One region of the Ruegeria sp. CDSC002 genome, then DNA from elsewhere that is predicted to be linked to it. Evidence: riboswitches for the same ligand, from Rfam matches in the RefSeq annotation. Region 1 holds a riboswitch; the other holds the start of a gene.
What was found. A riboswitch is a leader RNA that binds a small molecule or an ion and turns the genes downstream of it on or off. The one in region 1 is predicted to bind thiamine pyrophosphate.

Region 1 (9,010 bases):
TGGACGTAACCCCGCTTTCGCTGGGTATCGAGACGTTGGGTGGCGTGTTCACTCGTCTTATCGACCGTAACACCACGATCCCGACGAAAAAGTCTCAGGTCTTCTCGACCGCCGAGGACAACCAGAACGCTGTGACCATCCGCTGTTTCCAGGGTGAGCGCGAAATGGCTGCGGATAACAAGATCCTGGGTCAGTTCAACCTTGAAGATATCCCGCCCGCACCGCGCGGCATGCCTCAGATCGAGGTGACTTTTGACATCGACGCCAACGGCATTGTCTCGGTTTCGGCCAAGGACAAAGGTACCGGCAAAGAGCAGAAGATCACCATCCAGGCATCGGGTGGTCTGTCGGACGAAGATATCGACAAGATGGTCAAGGACGCCGAAGAGAACGCCGAGGCGGACAAGGAACGCCGCGAGCTGATCGAGGCGAAGAACCAGGCGGAAAGCCTCATCCACTCGACCGAGAAGTCGATGGAAGAGCATGCCGACAAGGTCGACCCGACCACCATCGAAGCCATCGAGCTGGCGATTGTCGCGCTGAAGGACGAGCTGGAAACCGAGAATGCCGACAAGATCAAGTCAGGCATTCAGAACGTGACCGAAGCCGCCATGAAGCTGGGCGAAGCCATCTACAAGGCGCAGTCTGAAGAGACCGAGGATGAGCCAGCGGCGGCGGATGCCGCTCCGGCTGGTGAAGACGATATCGTCGATGCCGAATTCGAAGATCTTGACGACGAAAAGCGTAAGTAACGGGAAACCGGGCCAATTCGGGCCGGTCCGGTCACCGGGCCGGCCCGATTACGTTGCGGCAGAAGGAAATACTGATGTCAAAACGCGACTACTATGATGTGCTCGGCGTGTCCAAGGGCGCATCAGCGGACGAGATCAAGAAGGGCTTTCGCACGAAAGCCAAGGAATTGCATCCCGACCGCAACAAGGACAACCCGGATTCCGAGGCTCAGTTCAAAGAAGCGAACGAAGCTTACGACGTCTTGCGCGATGCCGAAAAAAAGGCCGCGTATGACCGTTTTGGTCATGCCGCGTTTGAAAACGGTATGGGCGGCGGTGGCCGTCCCGGCGGCGGATTTGGCGGACAGGGCGATTTCTCCAGTGCCTTCTCGGACGTGTTCGATGACCTGTTCGGCGATTTTATGGGTGGTCAGCGCGGTGCTACCGGGGGTGGTCGACGGGCCGCGCGCGGGTCAGACCTGCGTTACAACCTGCGTGTAAGCTTGGAAGAAGCATTCTCTGGCCTGCAAAAGACGATCAACGTGCCTGCTGCCGTGGCCTGCTCGGCCTGTGACGGCTCGGGTGCGGAAGGCGGGGTTGAGCCCACAACCTGCCCGACCTGTTCGGGCATGGGAAAAGTGCGGGCGCAACAGGGCTTTTTCACAGTTGAACGGTCGTGTCCGACTTGTTCGGGTCTGGGTCAAATTATCAAGAACCCCTGTAAATCATGCGGCGGCGCCGGGCGCGTCGAAAAAGAACGCGCGCTGTCGGTCAACATTCCAGCTGGTGTCGAAACCGGCACACGCATCCGTCTTGCGGGCGAAGGTGAGGCCGGGATGCGCGGTGGTCCTCCGGGCGACCTGTATATTTTTGTCGAAGTTTCGGACCACAAGCTGTTCGAGCGCGACAGCGTAAACCTGTATTGCCGCGTTCCGGTCAGCATGGCTAAGGCAGCGCTGGGCGGTTCGATCGAAGTGCCCACCATCGACGGTGGCCGTGGTCGCGTGCAAATTCCGGCTGGCAGTCAGTCAGGACGTCAGATGCGCTTGCGCAGCAAAGGCATGCCCGCCCTTCGCGGCGGTGGCGTTGGCGATATGTTCATCGAACTGGCCGTCGAAACCCCGGTCAATCTGACCAGCCGTCAAAAAGAGCTTCTGCGTGAGTTCGACGATCTGGGCGAAGATAACCATCCGGAATCAAAAAGCTTTTTCTCGTCAGTCAAGTCATTTTGGGACGGTATGAAGGGCTGAACCTGCACACCTGAACATCAAACAGAAGCCGGTCCGTTGAGGCCGGCTTTTGCATTTCATAAGGCCAGTTTGACCGTAATCTGCATCAAAATTGGCCCTTGATTCCCCCGCCATCCCCTGAGAGTGTCGCCCCAACCGTTGGGGTGCCCTGTTTGGGGGCTGAGAGGCGTGAATGCGCTAACCCATCGAACCTGATCCGGGCAATACCGGCGTAGGGAACGGTCTTATAGTGCTTAGACGTTTTCCATGCCCGTTGCCCATTTTGAACCGGAGCAACGACATGGCACCCATTGCCTTAACAATCGCAGGATCTGACAGCGGCGGAGGGGCCGGAATTCAGGCAGACCTCAAGGCCATGTCGGCGCTTGGCGTCTATGGTGCCAGTGTGATTACCGCAGTGACGGCGCAGAATACTCGCGCAGTTACGGCGGTGCATGGCATCCCTGTGGACGTCATTGCAGCCCAGATCGAGGCTGTTCTGACCGACCTCGATGTTGGCGCGATCAAGATTGGAATGCTGGCGACCCCTCAGATCATCCAATGTGTCTCAGACAGTATCGCCGAGTTTGACGGGCCGGTAGTTTTGGATCCGGTCATGATTGCGAAATCCGGCGATGCGTTGTTGGCAGAAGAGGCGGTGCAAACCCTGCGCGACGTATTGTTGCCACGCGCGACCGTGTTAACGCCAAACCTGCCCGAAGCAGCCTGTCTGCTGGGCTCTGAGTCTGCGGGCAGCCTCGAACAGATGATCGCACAAGGGCAAGATCTGTGTGCACTTGGCGCTGGTGCGGTTCTGATGAAGGGCGGTCACGGCAAGAGTGACATCTGCCATGACATATTGATCTCACATTCGGGCGTGATTGCTCAGTTTCAAGCGCCGCGCCGACAGACCCGCAACACCCACGGAACCGGATGCACCCTGTCCTCATCCATAGCGGCCGGGTTGGCTAAGGGCCTTTCGCTGCCCCAGGCCGTAGCGCAAGCACATGACTATCTGCAGGGCGCCATCGCTCAGGCCGATGCTTTAAACATCGGGCAAGGTCACGGACCTGTTCATCACTTCCATCAGGTTTGGCCCGCGTGACCGTCTGGTCGATCATAGGCGCAGGTGTGGCCGGGTTGGCCGTCGCGTCCGAACTTGTCGCGCGCGGGGCCAAGGTTCAGGTGTTTGATCCCGGCGGTGCACCGGGGCCGCATGGTTGCTCCTGGTGGGCGGGCGGAATGTTGGCACCTTGGTGCGAGTATGAAAACGCCGAGGAACCTGTCCTGCGTCTGGGGCAATTGGCAATCGACTGGTGGGCCAAGCGTACTCAGGTCCACAGGCGTGGCACACTGGTTGTTGCTAACCCAAGGGACCTGCCGGATCTACGTCGCTTTGCCCGCAGGACTGAGGGATTTTCCGAAGTTGATGCCGACGAAATAACTGCATTAGAGCCTGATTTATACGGTTTCGGAAAGGGTCTCTACTTTGATGCCGAGGCCTATTTGAACCCGCGTCAAGCCTTGTTGGATCTGTCACACCAGCTTCAGGATCACGGTGTTGAATTCCATCATGCGCGCGCTCCGACGGGATTGGACAACGCTATTGATTGCCGAGGTCTGCACGCGCGCGAAAACCTGCAGGACTTGCGCGGCGTAAAGGGTGAGATGCTGGTGATCCGGTGCCCAGACGTGACACTGACCCGGCCTATACGACTGCTTCATCCACGCGTGCCGCTGTATATCGTTCCACGCGGCGACGGCGTCTACATGCTGGGCGCAACAATGATCGAATCCGAGGACAGCAGCCGAATTACCGCACGCTCGATGCTTGAGTTGCTGAGCGCAGCCTACGCCCTGAACCCCGCCTTTGGCGAGGCTGAAGTGTTGGAAATCGGCGTCGATCTGCGTCCCGCTTTCCCCGACAACCTGCCGCGTATTCGGCGACTGGGACCGACAATCTACGCCAACGGCCTCTACCGCCACGGCTACCTGCTGGCCCCTGCACTGGCAAAGGGCGTGGCTGACCTGGCGTTGGACAACAAACATTCGGAGATGGTTGATGAAGATTGTACTTAATGGCGAAAAGCGCGAGGTGCAGGCCGAAACTCTTGCCGATCTTTTGCAGGAATGTGGGTTTTCGGGCCGGGTGGCGACGGCTGTGAACGAGGGTTTTGTGCCCTCAAGCCTGCGCAAAGCTCGCAATATCAAGGATGGCGATCGGATCGAAGTCGTCGCCCCGATGCAGGGGGGCTGAGCGATGAAGACCTTCTACGGCACATCACTGCCGAACCCGTTGATGCTGGGCACCGCGCAATATCCAAGCCCCGCAATCTTGGAAGAGGCATTTCGGGACAGCGGGGCCGGGGTGGCCACCGTATCTTTGCGACGCGAAGCAGGCGCAGGACAAACCTTCTGGCAGATGGTCCGCGATCTGAGCGTTCTTGTCCTGCCCAACACAGCAGGTTGCCATACGGTGAAAGAAGCTGTGACCACCGCTCATATGGCGCGAGAGGTGTTTGACACCAAATGGATCAAGCTGGAACTGATCGGGCATACCGACAGCCTGCAGCCCGACGTGTTCCAATTGGTCGAGGCCGCGCGCATTCTGAGCGAAGACGGGTTCGAGGTTTTTCCGTACACCACGGACGACCTGATCGTGGGTGAGCGCCTTTTGGCGGCAGGGTGTGAAGTTCTGATGCCTTGGGGGGCCCCGATTGGTTCGGGCCGCGGTCTGAACAACGAATACGCCCTGCGCGCAATGCGCGCTGAGTTTCCCGAAATACCACTGGTGATTGACGCTGGTATCGGCCTGCCCAGCCACGCCGCACATGCGATGGAGCTTGGGTATGATGCCGTTCTGCTGAACACCGCGGTGGCACGGGCCGGCGATCCCGCCGCAATGGCCAAGGCGATGAAGCTGGCCATCGAGGCCGGGCGATTGGCCTATCAGGCCGACCCGATCGAAGCGCGCGATATGGCCGAACCCTCGACCCCTGTTATTGGAAAGGCGTTTTTGTCATGAACCTCGACCGGTTTTATCCAATCTTCGACCATTCCGACTGGCTGCGCCGGATGCTGCCCTTGGGCGTGAAACTGGTGCAGTTGCGGATCAAGGATCAACCGGACACGGTGGTACGCGAACAGATCGCGGTTTCGCGGGATCTGTGCCGTGCGCATGGGGCTGTTCTGGTGGTGAATGACCATTGGCAGGTTGCCATTGAGGCGGGCTGCGACTGGATTCATTTGGGACAAGAGGATCTGGATGACGCAGATCTAAAGGCAATCCGACGCGCAGGGCTGAAACTGGGTGTCTCGACCCATGACGATGACGAGCTTGAGCGTGTTTTGGCCATGAACCCCGACTATGTCGCGCTTGGTCCCGTCTACCCGACGATCCTGAAAAAGATGAAATGGGAACAACAGGGCCTGCCGCGTGTCACTGAATGGAAAGCGCGCGTGGGGGAAGTCCCTTTGGTCGGTATTGGCGGGATGAGTGTCGAGCGCGTGCCGGGTGTGTTGCAGGCCGGGGCGGACATTGTCTCAGTCGTGACAGACATCACCTTGAATGCAGACCCAGAAGCCCGCGTACGTGCGTGGATCGAGGTCACCACATGAGCCGCTACGCCCGTCAGATGATCCTGCCGGAGGTCGGCGCGCGTGGACAGGCCCGCCTGTCCGGCGCGCGGGTTCTTGTGGTGGGGGCCGGGGGGCTGGCAGCACCGGTTTTGCCTCTGCTGGCTGGTGCAGGGGTCGGACATTTGACCATCGTAGACCCCGATGAAGTCGCCCTGTCGAACCTCCATCGCCAGACCTTGTTTGCCGAAGGGGACTGTGGCCGCCCCAAAGCCGAAGTCGCGGCAGAGCGTTGTCAGGCCTTAAACTCTGAAATTACGATCTCTACGAATAATCAAGCTCTAACTAATTCAAATTCGCAACGTTTTGTCTCACAAGCCGACGTCATTCTCGATTGCGCGGACAGTTATGCCGCAAGCTATACGCTGTCGGATACGTGTCACGCGCTGGGCAAACCGTTGATAAGTGCCTCGGTCCTGGGGTTGTCTGGTTATGTCGGCGGTTTTTGCGGCGGTGCCCCAACTTTGCGGGCGGTTTTTCCCGACGCGCCGGGCAGCGGTGAAAGCTGTGCCACTGCTGGTGTGTTGGGTCCGGTCGTCGGAATGATTGGCGCAATGCAGGCGCAAATGGCGCTGAGCGCTATTCTTGGGCTGGACCCTTCGCCATTGGGGCAGATGGTTCAGTTCGATGCTCGCACGATGCGAAACAGCACGTTCCGCTTTGACGACGCGCCCGAGCCCAACCATCACTTCCCGTTTGTGTCGGTCTGCCAATTGACCACCGATGATCTGATCATCGAGTTGCGCAGCTCGGATGAGGCCCCTGAACCCATTCATCCCAAAGCGCTCCGCGGGTCTTCTGAATTGGTAAAACCAGAGCCTAACAAAAACAAAAGGCTGGCACTGTGCTGCGCCACTGGTCTGCGTGCGTGGCGTACTGCCGAAAAATTGCAACCGGATTGGCCGGGCGAGATCGTTCTCGTCGCGGCCTCAACCTCGTGAACGAAAAGGATACGCGAGATATGAAAAAGCTGATGACAGCAATTGCCCTGCTGGCCGCCGCGCCGGCCTGGGCCGAAGACAAGATGACCGTTCTTCTGGACTGGTTCGTTAACCCCGACCACGGGCCCATCATCGTGGCGCAAGAGAACGGATACTTTGCCGACGAGGGGCTGGAAATTGAGATTGTGCCACCCGCGGATCCATCGGCCCCTCCGCGTCTGGTTGCCGCCGGGCAAGCTGATCTGGCGGTGTCCTACCAGCCGCAACTTCACCTGCAAATCCATGAGGGCCTGCCGCTGAAGCGCGTCGGCACCTTGGTCGCGACGCCGTTGAACTGCCTGCTGGTGCTACAGGACGGTCCGATCAAAACGCTCGCCGACCTCAAGGGCAAAAAAATCGGCTTCTCGGTCGCGGGCGTTGAAGAGGCCGTTCTGGGCGCCATGCTGAACGCCCATGATGTCGCGCTGGATGATATTGAGATGGTCAACGTCAATTTCTCGCTGTCGCCCTCGCTGATGACGGGACAGGTGGATGCGGTGATCGGTGCCTTCCGGAACTTTGAGCTGAACCAGATGGACATCGAAGGCGTCGCGGGCCGTTGTTTCTACATCGAGGAAGAAGGGGTACCGTCTTATGATGAGCTGATCTATGTCGCCAATCCCGACACGATGGATGCCGACAAGGTCGCCCGTTTCCTGGCTGCGACCGAAAAGGCGACCCAGTTCATCGTTAACAACCCGGAAAAAAGCTGGGATATCTTTGCCGCCACCTCACCCGAACTGCAGGATGAACTGAACGCGCGCGCTTGGGTGGATACACTGCCCCGCTTCGCGCTGCGCCCGGCGGGCTTTGATGCAGGTCGCTATGCCCGTTTCGAGGCTTTCCTCAAAGACAGCGGTATGATCGACAGCATCAATCCGGTCAGCGACATCTCAGTAGATGTGACCGTGCAATGAGCGACTATGGCAAAGCATTCGCGCTGATGCGTGAGGCGGCGCAGGGGCCGTGGCAGGATTACACCTGCCACGCTTTTGTCGAAGGGATGAAGGACGGCTCGCTGCCGCGCGCGGCGTTTCTGCACTATCTGCGGCAAGACTATGTGTTCCTGATTCATTTCTCTCGCGCATGGGCGCTGGCGGTTGTGAAGTCGGAAACGCATGAGGAAATGCTGGCAGCCTCGCGCACCGTGAACGGGTTGATCAGCGAAGAGATGAAGCTGCATATCGGGATCTGCGAGGCCGAAGGCATCCCGCAGGACCAGCTGTTTGCCACGCCGGAACGTGCCGGGAACTTGGCATATACGCGTTTCGTGCTAGAGGCTGGGTACAGCGGCGATCTACTTGATCTGCTGGCGGCTTTGGTACCTTGTGTGATGGGCTATGGTGAGATTGGCACAAGACTGGCGACCGAGGCGACGTCTGACACCTATCGCGATTGGATCGCCACCTATGCCAGCGATGACTACCAAGATGCCTGCGTGGCGGTTGGGGAATTGTTGGATATGGCTCTAACGAGGCGTATTGGCGAGAATTTCGAAGCATCCCCGCGTTGGACTCGTCTGTGCCACACCTTCCGTACCGCGACCGAGTTAGAGGTCAATTTCTGGCAAATGGGCCTGACCCCATGACCCCAGCCCCCGATCTGACCGTCCGTGGTTCGGCTGCGATTGGCGACGCGTTGTTGTTCGCGCCGTTGACCCTGACGCTTGCAGCAGGGCGGTGGACGTGTCTGCTGGGTGGATCGGGGGTCGGCAAAACCACCATTCTGCGCCTGATTGCTGGCTTGGACACTGGCGCAGAGTTCACTGGACAGATCCGCGCCAGTGACGGGCAATCTGTGCGGGAGCGGGTAGCCTACATGGCGCAGGACGATCTGCTGCTGCCTTGGGCGACTGTGGCGCAGAACGTCCTGCTGGGTGCGCGGTTGCGTGGAGAAAAGCCAGATTTGCGCCGCTGTGATCAGCTGATCGAACGGATGCGCCTGCAGGATCATATGGCAAAGAAGCCCGGCGAACTCTCTGGTGGGCAACGTCAACGCGTGGCCTTGGCCCGCACGTTGATGGAAGATCGGCCCATCGTTCTACTGGACGAGCCGTTCTCGGCCCTCGACGCCCGCACCCGAGCGGATATGCAGGACCTTGCGGCCGAAGCGTTACAGGGCCGAACTGTTCTGCTGGTCACCCATGATCCGGGCGAGGCTGCGCGGTTGGGTCAATCCATCGTGGTCATGACGCAGAACGGCATAACGCCCTGCCAGCCCCCACATGCACCGGCCCCGCGCAAGGTGGACGATCTGGAAACGCTGGAAACGCAAGGCGCGCTACTGCGGCTGTTGCGGGAGGAGGCGGCATGAAACTGCTGTCGGGCCTTGCCGCCACTCTGTTCGCGTTGGCAATCTGGCGGGCAATCGTCTCGGCAACCGGCCTTCCGAAATTCATTCTTCCCGGCCCTGCTTTGGTGGCTGAGACCTGGTG
Region 2 (9,010 bases), on a different contig from region 1:
GGTTTGATGTCCAGAAAGCTTCTTCCTGTTTCGGTCACGGCTGCGTTGATGGGGGGCACAGCGATGGCCGATGTCCCAAATGTTGCCGTTGATATTGCTCCGGTGCACTCATTGGTGGCGCGCGTGATGGAAGGTGTTGGCGCACCGAACCTGATCGTACAAGCCGGCGCGTCCCCGCATGAATACAACCTCCGCCCTTCCGAGGCGGCTGCCCTGCAGAATGCGGATTTGGTATTCTGGATGGGCGAGGACCTGACCCCATGGATGGAAGGCGCAGTCGAGAACCTGGCCAACGGAGCGACAGTCACCCCCCTGCTCGAAGCGGATGGCACCGTCCTACTGGATTTCCGCGAGGACGCGCTGTTTGAAGCGCATGATCATGGCGATGAAGATCACGCTGAAGAGGAGGACCATGACGATCATGGTCACGAGGATCATGCCGACGACAAAGACCATGACGATCATGACCACGAAGAGCATGCCGAGGGCGAAGACCACGATCACGAGGATCATGCAGAACACGACGACCACCATGACCACGCGCATGGCGATCATGATCCGCATACCTGGCTTTCGCCCAAAAACGCCGACACCTGGCTGAACGTGATTGCCGCGCAGCTTTCCGCAGCGGACCCGGACAATGCGGGTGCATATTTCGCAAACGCGGCGGCTGCCCGCGAAGAGATGGCATCCCTCTCCGCTGAAGTGAGTGCAACTCTGGAACCTGTACGCGGCAGTAACTTCATCGTTTTCCACGATGCTTATCAGTATTTCGAGAACGCCTTCGACTTCCCCGCGTCGGGTGCGATTTCGCTTAGTGACGCGTCAGATCCAAGCCCGGCGCGGATTTCTGAGATTCAGGGGCGCATTCGCGAAGAAGGGATCAATTGTGTTCTGTCAGAGCCGCAATTCAACCCAGGCATCGTCGCCACTGTCTTGGACGGAACCGAAGCGAATACCGGTGTGATAGATCCACTAGGTTCTGATCTTGAACCCGGGGCTAAGCTGTACCCGCAAATGATCCGGAACATCGCAAAAACATTGGCGGAATGCCTATGACCTGACAGGGCAGCCCGTTTTGGCATGGAAATCCAGAGCGGGCTGAACATCGCCGGGGGCACAAAGGTTTCTCGGAAACTTGGTTTTTTCGTTTCGGTGCTCGCGGCATTCGCCCTTTTGGAAACTCAGCCAGATTTCTTCTAGAATTCCCAACAGAACGACGCAGTCAGAGGCTGTAGCGGTGTCGGGATCAACGATCCGGACACTAGTTACGGGTCAGGCATGCGCAATCCCGGCTCACGACGCGCGTCCGTAAAACCCGATGCGTTCTTCGTGTGTGAACTGAACGTTTGGCCGATCATAAAAGGAAAACACGGCGATCATACGGTCGCGGTCGCCTTGAACAGGCGAGACGCGGTGCGCCGTGTTTTTGCCTTTGAAGATGTTCAAAGTCCCCGGCTGCAGTTTCATGAGCGTGGGCTTGCGCCGGCCTTCCAGCAATTCAGCCACCCCATCGTAATTCGGGTTGTCATCACTACGCAGGTCTTTTTCGTACTCAAATTCACCCCCCGCAGACGGCGCTTGCAACAGCAGCGTTGTGGTGAATTCGGACCTGTCGAAATGCCAGTTCAGGGCCTGCCCGGCTGAGTAAGCCATGACGTTCACGCGGGCCAGCGGATCATCCATCACAAATAGCTTTGGCTTTTTCATGACCGCAGCCAGAAACTGCGCAAATGGCGGCCAATCGTAGAGGCGGATCACAATGGCCTGCCCCAACTGATCGGCACAAATCGTTCTGTTAGACGTCTCAAATTGGGTCAGGGCCGGATGGTCGCTGCCGAGGCCCTCGATAGACGTCCTGAAATAGATGTTGTGCCGCCGCGCGTGGACAAAAGCCTCTTCGGCAAAAACCGGTTGCAGCTCAGACACCGCCGATTCCAGCGCACTGTCGCGAACAAAGCCAGGCAGGTTAAATAGTCCATTCTCAGAAAGATCGGCTTTGCAGCGTTCGATCAGGCTGTGCCAGGCCATGCTGCCCGGCTGGTCCAATGGATACAAATCCAAGTTTAAGACATCACGCATCTTCGACCCTCCTTTCCTGTTATCCTGAGCAGGGCTTGAAACAGGGCTTTATCAATGGATAGCCTTTTTGGGGAGCATAAGAATTTCAAAAGCACTGACCGAAAAACGGATTGCCCGGCGGAAAGCGCCTATTCCTGAGGGCGCTTGTTCAGTAGAAATGACGGCGATGGATTAAAAGTCGGAGACCCTCATCAGGATGAGCATGTCGCCGATCCCTTTGCGGCAGGATTACCGGATAGCTTACGCAAAAAGACGTAGATCTCCTCCAGATGTAAAAAAAGTCGTAGCTGCGCTGCAAAGTTAAGGCACCACTGAATTCAGCAGTGGGGATCAATCTGGCACACTCGCCCGGCGACGTGAGGTAACCGCCCTGATTTGTTGACGCAGGCTATTTGCCCGCATACGAACTTGCCCACATGCAGGAAACCCACAGCCGACGCGGCACAAATTCCGCCGGACATCCAAGGAATAACGCCATGAGCGAACATATCATCGTCAGCACTCAGGATCGCGTCACCACAGTCACGATTTCTCGCACAGACAAGAAAAACGCGATCACTTTTGCCATGTATACCGCGATAGCTGAAGCCATCGAAGAATACGGTCAAACCGATCAAGCCCGGGCGCTGGTCATCACTGGTGAAGGCGATATGTTCACGGCCGGGAATGACCTGCAGGACTTTATGACAGGCGGTCTTCCGGCGGGTGACGCTGAAAATCCGATTATTCGGTTCCTGAATGCGATCCGGGATTGTCCGAAACCCCTGATCGCCGCAGTCAACGGTTCTGCAATTGGTGTTGGCCTGACCATGCTGCTGCACTGCGATCTGGTCTATTCCGCGAACAGCGCTACATTCAGCGCTCCATTTGTCCAACTGGGTCTGGTGCCCGAGGCCGGTTCTTCGATGTTGCTGCCTGCGTCTCTCGGTATGGCTGTCGCCAATGACGTCTTGCTGGCCGGGCGGGTTCTGACGGCATCCGAGGCCCTGAACCACGGGTTGGTCGCGCGCGTCTTTGCCGACGGTGAGTTGATGAACGAAGTCCAGGAGATCGCAAAAGCCATTGCAGCCTCATCCCCGGTAGCGCTCAAACAGTCAAAGACCCTGATCCGCAATCAGCGTGACGAAGTGGCCGGACACATGGCCGCGGAAATCAAGATTTTTGCCGCGCAGCTACAATCCCCGGATTTCGCCGAAAGCGTTGCGGCCAAACTGCAAAAACGCGCACCGAATTACGGCTGACCCGCGCCTTTGAGGGACTACGGCTTTCCTCGCCTCGAAGGCAGCCCCAGTTATTTCGGAAACGAAAGCTGAGGCACAAAACGCCACTGACGCAAACCCAAGCTGAAACCAACCTTCCGTAATTGGCCTACGTCGCCAATAACGACAGGATATCAACTTAATTTCATTACCGGGCTGGTCAATTCCGCCCGGCAATGGAATCAGTGCGCATCAACAAATTTTGATTCGCCCTGACACGCTTTAACAAGCCGAAATAGGGCGTGCCCTGTGGCTGTTGGATGGCGTTTCACCCGATAGCCGCGTGAAGTCAGAGGAAAAGCATGGGCCTAACCTGCTATGACGTGATGGTGCCGCCTGAGGTACAAAAGACCATTCTGCCGGATGAAAGCATCGCCACGGCTTTCAACATCATCAGGGGCAGCCGGGCACGGTTTCTGCCTGTCGTGGCTGAAGACGGGACTTATGTTGGCGTCTTTACCGCCCCGACGCTGCTGAAACTGATTCTGCCGAAGGCGGCTACAATCGGTCTAAATGATGATGCGTCGCGCGTCGCGATCGACTCGCTCAGCTTCATGAATCTGACGCGGGATGATTTCGAACAACAGATGGAGCGGCTGAAGACCGAAAAGGTTCGCGACAACATGTCGAGGCCCTCGAACATCCCTGTCGCTGCACCTGATACGCCGGTGATGGAAGGTATCTTCCTGATCTACAAATTCAAACGGCACGTGATCCTTGTTGAGCCCGAAACCAACCGTTTCGTTGGCACCGTAAGCGCCAACTCGCTTTTGGATCGCGCACTCAGCTAACCCTATACAAACCGGACTAAAACCTTGGCTACGCATTCGACGTCACACGGAGAGGCCGCTCTCTCTGTTCCACAACTATTGGGCATTGATCCGCTTTGGATCGCGACCGGAATTCTGATTTTGGTGTATGCGGTCCTGATCACCGAAAAGGTTAACCGCGCCATTCTGACGATGCTGGGCGCGTCCCTGATGGTCCTGTTTGGCATCATCAATCAGGAACAGGCCGTGGCGGGTGTGGACGCCAACACTCTGGCACTGCTTATCGGCATGATGGTCATCGTGGGGATCACCAGCAAATGCGGATTGTTCCAATACGTAGCGATCAAGGCCGCAAAAGCGGTGAAAGCCAATCCAACCGGCATCCTGATCATGCTGACGCTGATTACGGCGGTGTTCTCGGCCCTGCTGGACAACGTGACGACCGTTTTGCTGATCGCCCCGATTACGCTTCTGATCACTGAAGCCCTGGAAACGCGTGTGTTCCCGTTCTTTGTTGCCGAGATCCTAGCCTCGAACGTGGGGGGAACAGCGACGCTGATCGGTGACCCGCCCAACATCATCATTGGCTCGGCCGCAGGTTTGAGCTTCAACGATTTCGTGGTGAACCTGGCGCCTATCTCGGCCATATGTCTGGTTGTCCTGACCGGCATTATTTACCTTATGAACCGCAAGGAACTGGCCCGCATTCCGAAATCGGCCAGCGATCGGATTATGGGGTTCAACGAATCCGAAGCGGTTACTGATGTTGTCTTGATGATCAAGTCTCTGGCCGTATTGGCTCTGGTTTTGCTGGGGTTCACGCTGGGGCACAGCTACGGCATTCAGCCCGGTACGTCAGCGTTGGCCGGTGCTGGCCTGTTGATGCTGCTGGCCTATGGCCACCAAAGCGGTGAAGAACAATCCGAGTCGGTTCACCACATTTTTGGTGAAGTTGAATGGGTCACAATCTTTTTCTTCGGTGGGCTGTTCGTCATTGTTGCCGGTGTTGAACATGTTGGCCTCTTGGCATTCTTTGGTGAGAAAGTGCTGGAGCTGACCCAAGGCGACATGATGTGGACCGCGTTCTTCATCTTTTGGGCCTCCGGCATTTTGTCCGCAATCCTCGACAACATTCCTTTCGTGGCAACGATGATCCCTCTGATCGAGTCCACCGCAGACACGTTCGGCGGCAAGGACGCGATTGAACCCCTTTGGTGGTCGCTGGCGCTTGGGGCCTGTCTGGGCGGCAACGGTACACTGTTGGGGGCAAGCGCCAACCTTACGGTGGCTGCTTTTGCGGAAAAGGCCAAGCAGCCCATCGGCTTCATCGCCTTCGCCAAAATTGCATTCCCGATCATGATCCTCACCCTGATGATCGCGAACGTCTATATTTGGCTGCGTTACTTCTGACCTATGGCCCTTTGAACCAAACGTATTACAGGTTCAAAGGGCGTCCGACTCCGGACAGGTTTACTTGCCCGCATGTGACACGCACCGCGCTGAGGCACCGAATTTGGTTGTCTTTCTAGCCAATCCCCCCTAGTGACGGCCTCACCTCGGGGAGCACGGCCTGCCGCGCTGAGATGCTTATCAAGCGAACCCGTAGAACCTGAACCGGCTAGAACCGGCGGAGGGAAGGGTTTCGGTTTCATCCATCCTTGCCCTCTCGCCGCAATGGAGGATGACATGAAACATCTGCTAATTGCTGCGGGACTTCTGAGTGCAACTACGGCCATCGCCGCCGACAAGCCTCAGCTAACCGTTTACACCTATGACAGCTTTGTATCCGATTGGGGCCCCGGCCCGCAGGTCAAAGAAGCCTTTGAGGCAACCTGCGACTGCGAGCTGAACCTCGTGGGCGTCGAAGATGGTGCCGCACTTTTGTCGCGTGTCCGGCTTGAGGGTGAAAACTCTGACGCCGACGTCGTGCTTGGTCTGGATACCAACCTGATTGCAGCGGCCCGGGAAACCGGCCTGTTTGCGCCCAATTCCGTTTCTGCCGACTTCGCGCTGCCGATCGAATGGACCGATGACACGTTCACACCGTATGACTGGGGCTACTTCGCCTTCGTTCACAAAGCGGATGCGACCGCGCCTGCGAACTTCCGGGAGCTGGCGGACAGCGACACCAAGATCATCATCCAGGACCCTCGCTCGTCCACGCCCGGTCTGGGTCTGCTGATGTGGGTTAAAGCGGCGTATGGTGATGATGCACCCGAAATCTGGGCTGGTCTTTCCGACAATATCGTGACGGTCACAAAAGGCTGGTCCGAAGCGTACGGCCTGTTCCTTGAGGGCGAGTCGGACATGGTTCTCAGCTACACGACATCTCCGGCCTATCACCTGATTGCCGAGGACGATGGCAGCAAGGCTGCGTCTGCTTTTGACGAAGGCAATTACCTGCAGGTTGAAGTCGCCGCAAAACTGGCCGCGACGGATCAGGCCGAACTGGCGGATCAGTTTTTGCAGTTCATGGTCTCGGACGCGTTCCAGCAGATCATTCCAACAACCAACTGGATGTATCCGGCTGTAACGCCGGCAGAAGGTTTGCCGAAAGGGTTTGACACCCTGACAGTGCCGGCAAAGTCGCTGCTGTTCTCTCCCGATGAAGCCGCCGCCGTGCGGGATCAGGCCCTGGCAGAATGGCAGAACGCGCTCAGCCAGTAAGCCCATGGCCCGGTATCGGTGCGGCAGCTCTGGTCGCCGCGCTGATCCTGGGCACTCTTGCGGCGGTTGCACTGCGTGCTGAAACCAGCGGCGGGTTCAGTCCCGCCGACTGGGCTGCGCTGCGCTTCACGCTGACCCAGGCCACGCTGTCCGCATTGTTCAGCGTGGTGTTGGCCGTGCCGGTTGCGCGGGCTTTGGCACGTCGGAGGTTCCCCGGCCGACGGGCTTTAATTGCGCTTTTGGGTGCGCCCTTCATCCTGCCGGTCATCGTTGCCATTCTGGGTCTGCTGCAAGTCTTTGGCCGGTCGGGATGGATCTCGGACTTCCTTGGCATTTTCGGCCTGCCGCCCATACGCATCTACGGCTTGCATGGGGTCGTACTGGCGCATGTTTTCTTCAACCTACCCCTGGCCACACGCCTTGTGTTGCAAGCCTGGCAGGAAATTCCTGCAGAACGGTTTCGCCTGGCCGCACAACTGGGCTGCAATGGCATGGCCATGTTTCGACTGATCGAGATGCCCATGCTCAAACGGACCCTGCCCGGGGTTCTGGCGGTAATCTTCGCCATCTGCCTGACCAGCTTCGCCGTCGCCCTGACCTTGGGCGGAGGGCCACGGGCTACAACAATCGAACTGGCAATCTATCAGGCTTTTACCTACGATTTCGACTTGGGTCGCGCCGCCCTGTTATCCGCCCTGCAACTTGCCCTGACAGCTGCGACCGCTTTGGTGGCGCTGAAGTTTTCGCGCGGGGACGGTTTTGGAACAGGTCTCGATCGCGCCTTGCGCCGCTGGGATGGGGGTGCGCCGACGATAGATGTATTCTGGATCGTCGCAGCGGCCGTCTTTTTGCTACTGCCTTTAGCATCGGTCGTAATTTCGGGAGTTGCCGGGTTGTTTGACTTGCCCGCAATCGTTTTTCGGGCTGCGCTGATCTCGGTCCTTGTTGCTGCGGCAAGTACTGCAGTCCTACTATTGCTAGCTTTGCCTATGGCCACCGCCGTCGCGAGCGGCCGGTACGGGCTTGTGGAACTCAGTGGCATTTTGGGTTTGGCGGCATCACCATTGGTCATCGGTACGGGCCTGTTCATCTTAATCCGGCCTTTGGCAAACCCGACGACATTGGCTCTGCCTGTCACTGCTTTGGTAAATGCTGCGATGGCCCTGCCCTTTGCTTTACGCATTCTGGTCCCCGCCGCGCGCGACATAACCGCCAGGCACGGACGTCTCGCGCTTTCATTGGATATGACAAAATGGACGTTTTTCACGCGCATCTTGCTACCGCGCATGCGTCCACAGATCAGTTTCGCCGCTGGCCTTGGGGCGGCTCTGTCAATGGGTGATCTGGGTGTGATCGCACTATTCGCCGATCCGCAGATCGCGACCCTGCCCTTGCAAATCTACCGCTTGATGGGTGCCTATCAGATGCAGGCTGCTGCCGGCGGGGCATTACTGCTGCTGCTGCTGTCCATGGGCGCATTCTGGCTATTGGACCGAGGAGGGCGCTGGCATGCTGAAGCTTGACGACTGCGTGATTGAAAACGGGAATTTCACCCTAAACGCCGATATCCAGATCGAGGTTGGTAACAGCATTGCCATTGTCGGCCCGTCCGGGGCGGGCAAGTCCACATTGCTGGAGACCATCGCTGGATTTCGGGATCTGAAAAAGGGTCAGATTTTTTGGAGTGGACAACAGATTTCCAACTTGCATCCCGGCAAGCGCCCTATGGCGATGCTGTTTCAAGACGGAAACCTGTTTCCGCATCTGACGGCTGAACAAAACATCGCCCTGGGCCTGCGCCCAAACGGTCGGTTGTCCGCAGACGAGGATGCTCAAGTTCAGTCCGCTCTGGGCCGGGTTTCTTTGCATGGTATGGGCGCGCGCAAACCCTCGGAACTGTCCGGAGGACAGCAAAGCCGGGTTGCCCTGGCCCGCGTACTTGTGCAGCGGCGCGAACTGTTGCTTTTGGACGAACCGTTTGCAGCCCTTGGACCAGCCTTGAAAGCCGAAATGCTGGATTTGGTGGCCGATCTGGTGGCCGAAACCCAAACGACCCTGTTGATGGTCAGCCACGATCCGCAGGATGCACGCCGTATTGCCGACCAAACCGTACTTGTTGCAGACGAAACGGTGCATGCCCCCGTTCAGACAGCGGAACTCTTTGACAACCCGCCGCCAAGCCTGCGTGCCTATCTTGGCTAGCGGTGATCCCGCCTCAGAAGTCAACGAGGC

Region 2: it holds a riboswitch for thiamine pyrophosphate, as region 1 does, so the genes downstream of both, thiB (thiamine ABC transporter substrate binding subunit) here and thiD (bifunctional hydroxymethylpyrimidine kinase/phosphomethylpyrimidine kinase) in region 1, are expected to answer to the same signal.

What each region holds. Positions count from the first base shown of each region.
Region 1 covers NZ_JBXWOM010000002.1:336,284-345,293, reverse strand. Annotated here, with positions in the region: gene dnaK (molecular chaperone DnaK) at 1-752, shown strand, start outside; gene dnaJ (molecular chaperone DnaJ) at 827-1,981, shown strand; TPP riboswitch at 2,111-2,216, shown strand; gene thiD (bifunctional hydroxymethylpyrimidine kinase/phosphomethylpyrimidine kinase) at 2,262-3,065, shown strand; gene AC2FJE_RS05720 (FAD-dependent oxidoreductase) at 3,062-4,039, shown strand; gene thiS (sulfur carrier protein ThiS) at 4,023-4,217, shown strand; gene AC2FJE_RS05710 (thiazole synthase) at 4,221-4,985, shown strand; gene AC2FJE_RS05705 (thiamine phosphate synthase) at 4,982-5,578, shown strand; gene AC2FJE_RS05700 (HesA/MoeB/ThiF family protein) at 5,575-6,537, shown strand; gene AC2FJE_RS05695 (ABC transporter substrate-binding protein) at 6,558-7,493, shown strand; gene tenA (thiaminase II) at 7,490-8,164, shown strand; gene AC2FJE_RS05685 (ABC transporter ATP-binding protein) at 8,161-8,889, shown strand; gene AC2FJE_RS05680 (ABC transporter permease) at 8,886-9,010, shown strand, end outside.
Region 2 covers NZ_JBXWOM010000005.1:355,620-364,629, forward strand. Annotated here, with positions in the region: gene AC2FJE_RS11975 (zinc ABC transporter substrate-binding protein) at 7-1,059, shown strand; gene AC2FJE_RS11980 (HalD/BesD family halogenase) at 1,297-2,082, opposite strand; gene AC2FJE_RS11985 (enoyl-CoA hydratase) at 2,559-3,323, shown strand; gene AC2FJE_RS11990 (CBS domain-containing protein) at 3,644-4,132, shown strand; gene AC2FJE_RS11995 (ArsB/NhaD family transporter) at 4,157-5,521, shown strand; TPP riboswitch at 5,659-5,764, shown strand; gene thiB (thiamine ABC transporter substrate binding subunit) at 5,798-6,778, shown strand; gene AC2FJE_RS12005 (thiamine/thiamine pyrophosphate ABC transporter permease ThiP) at 6,754-8,301, shown strand; gene AC2FJE_RS12010 (thiamine ABC transporter ATP-binding protein) at 8,288-8,980, shown strand.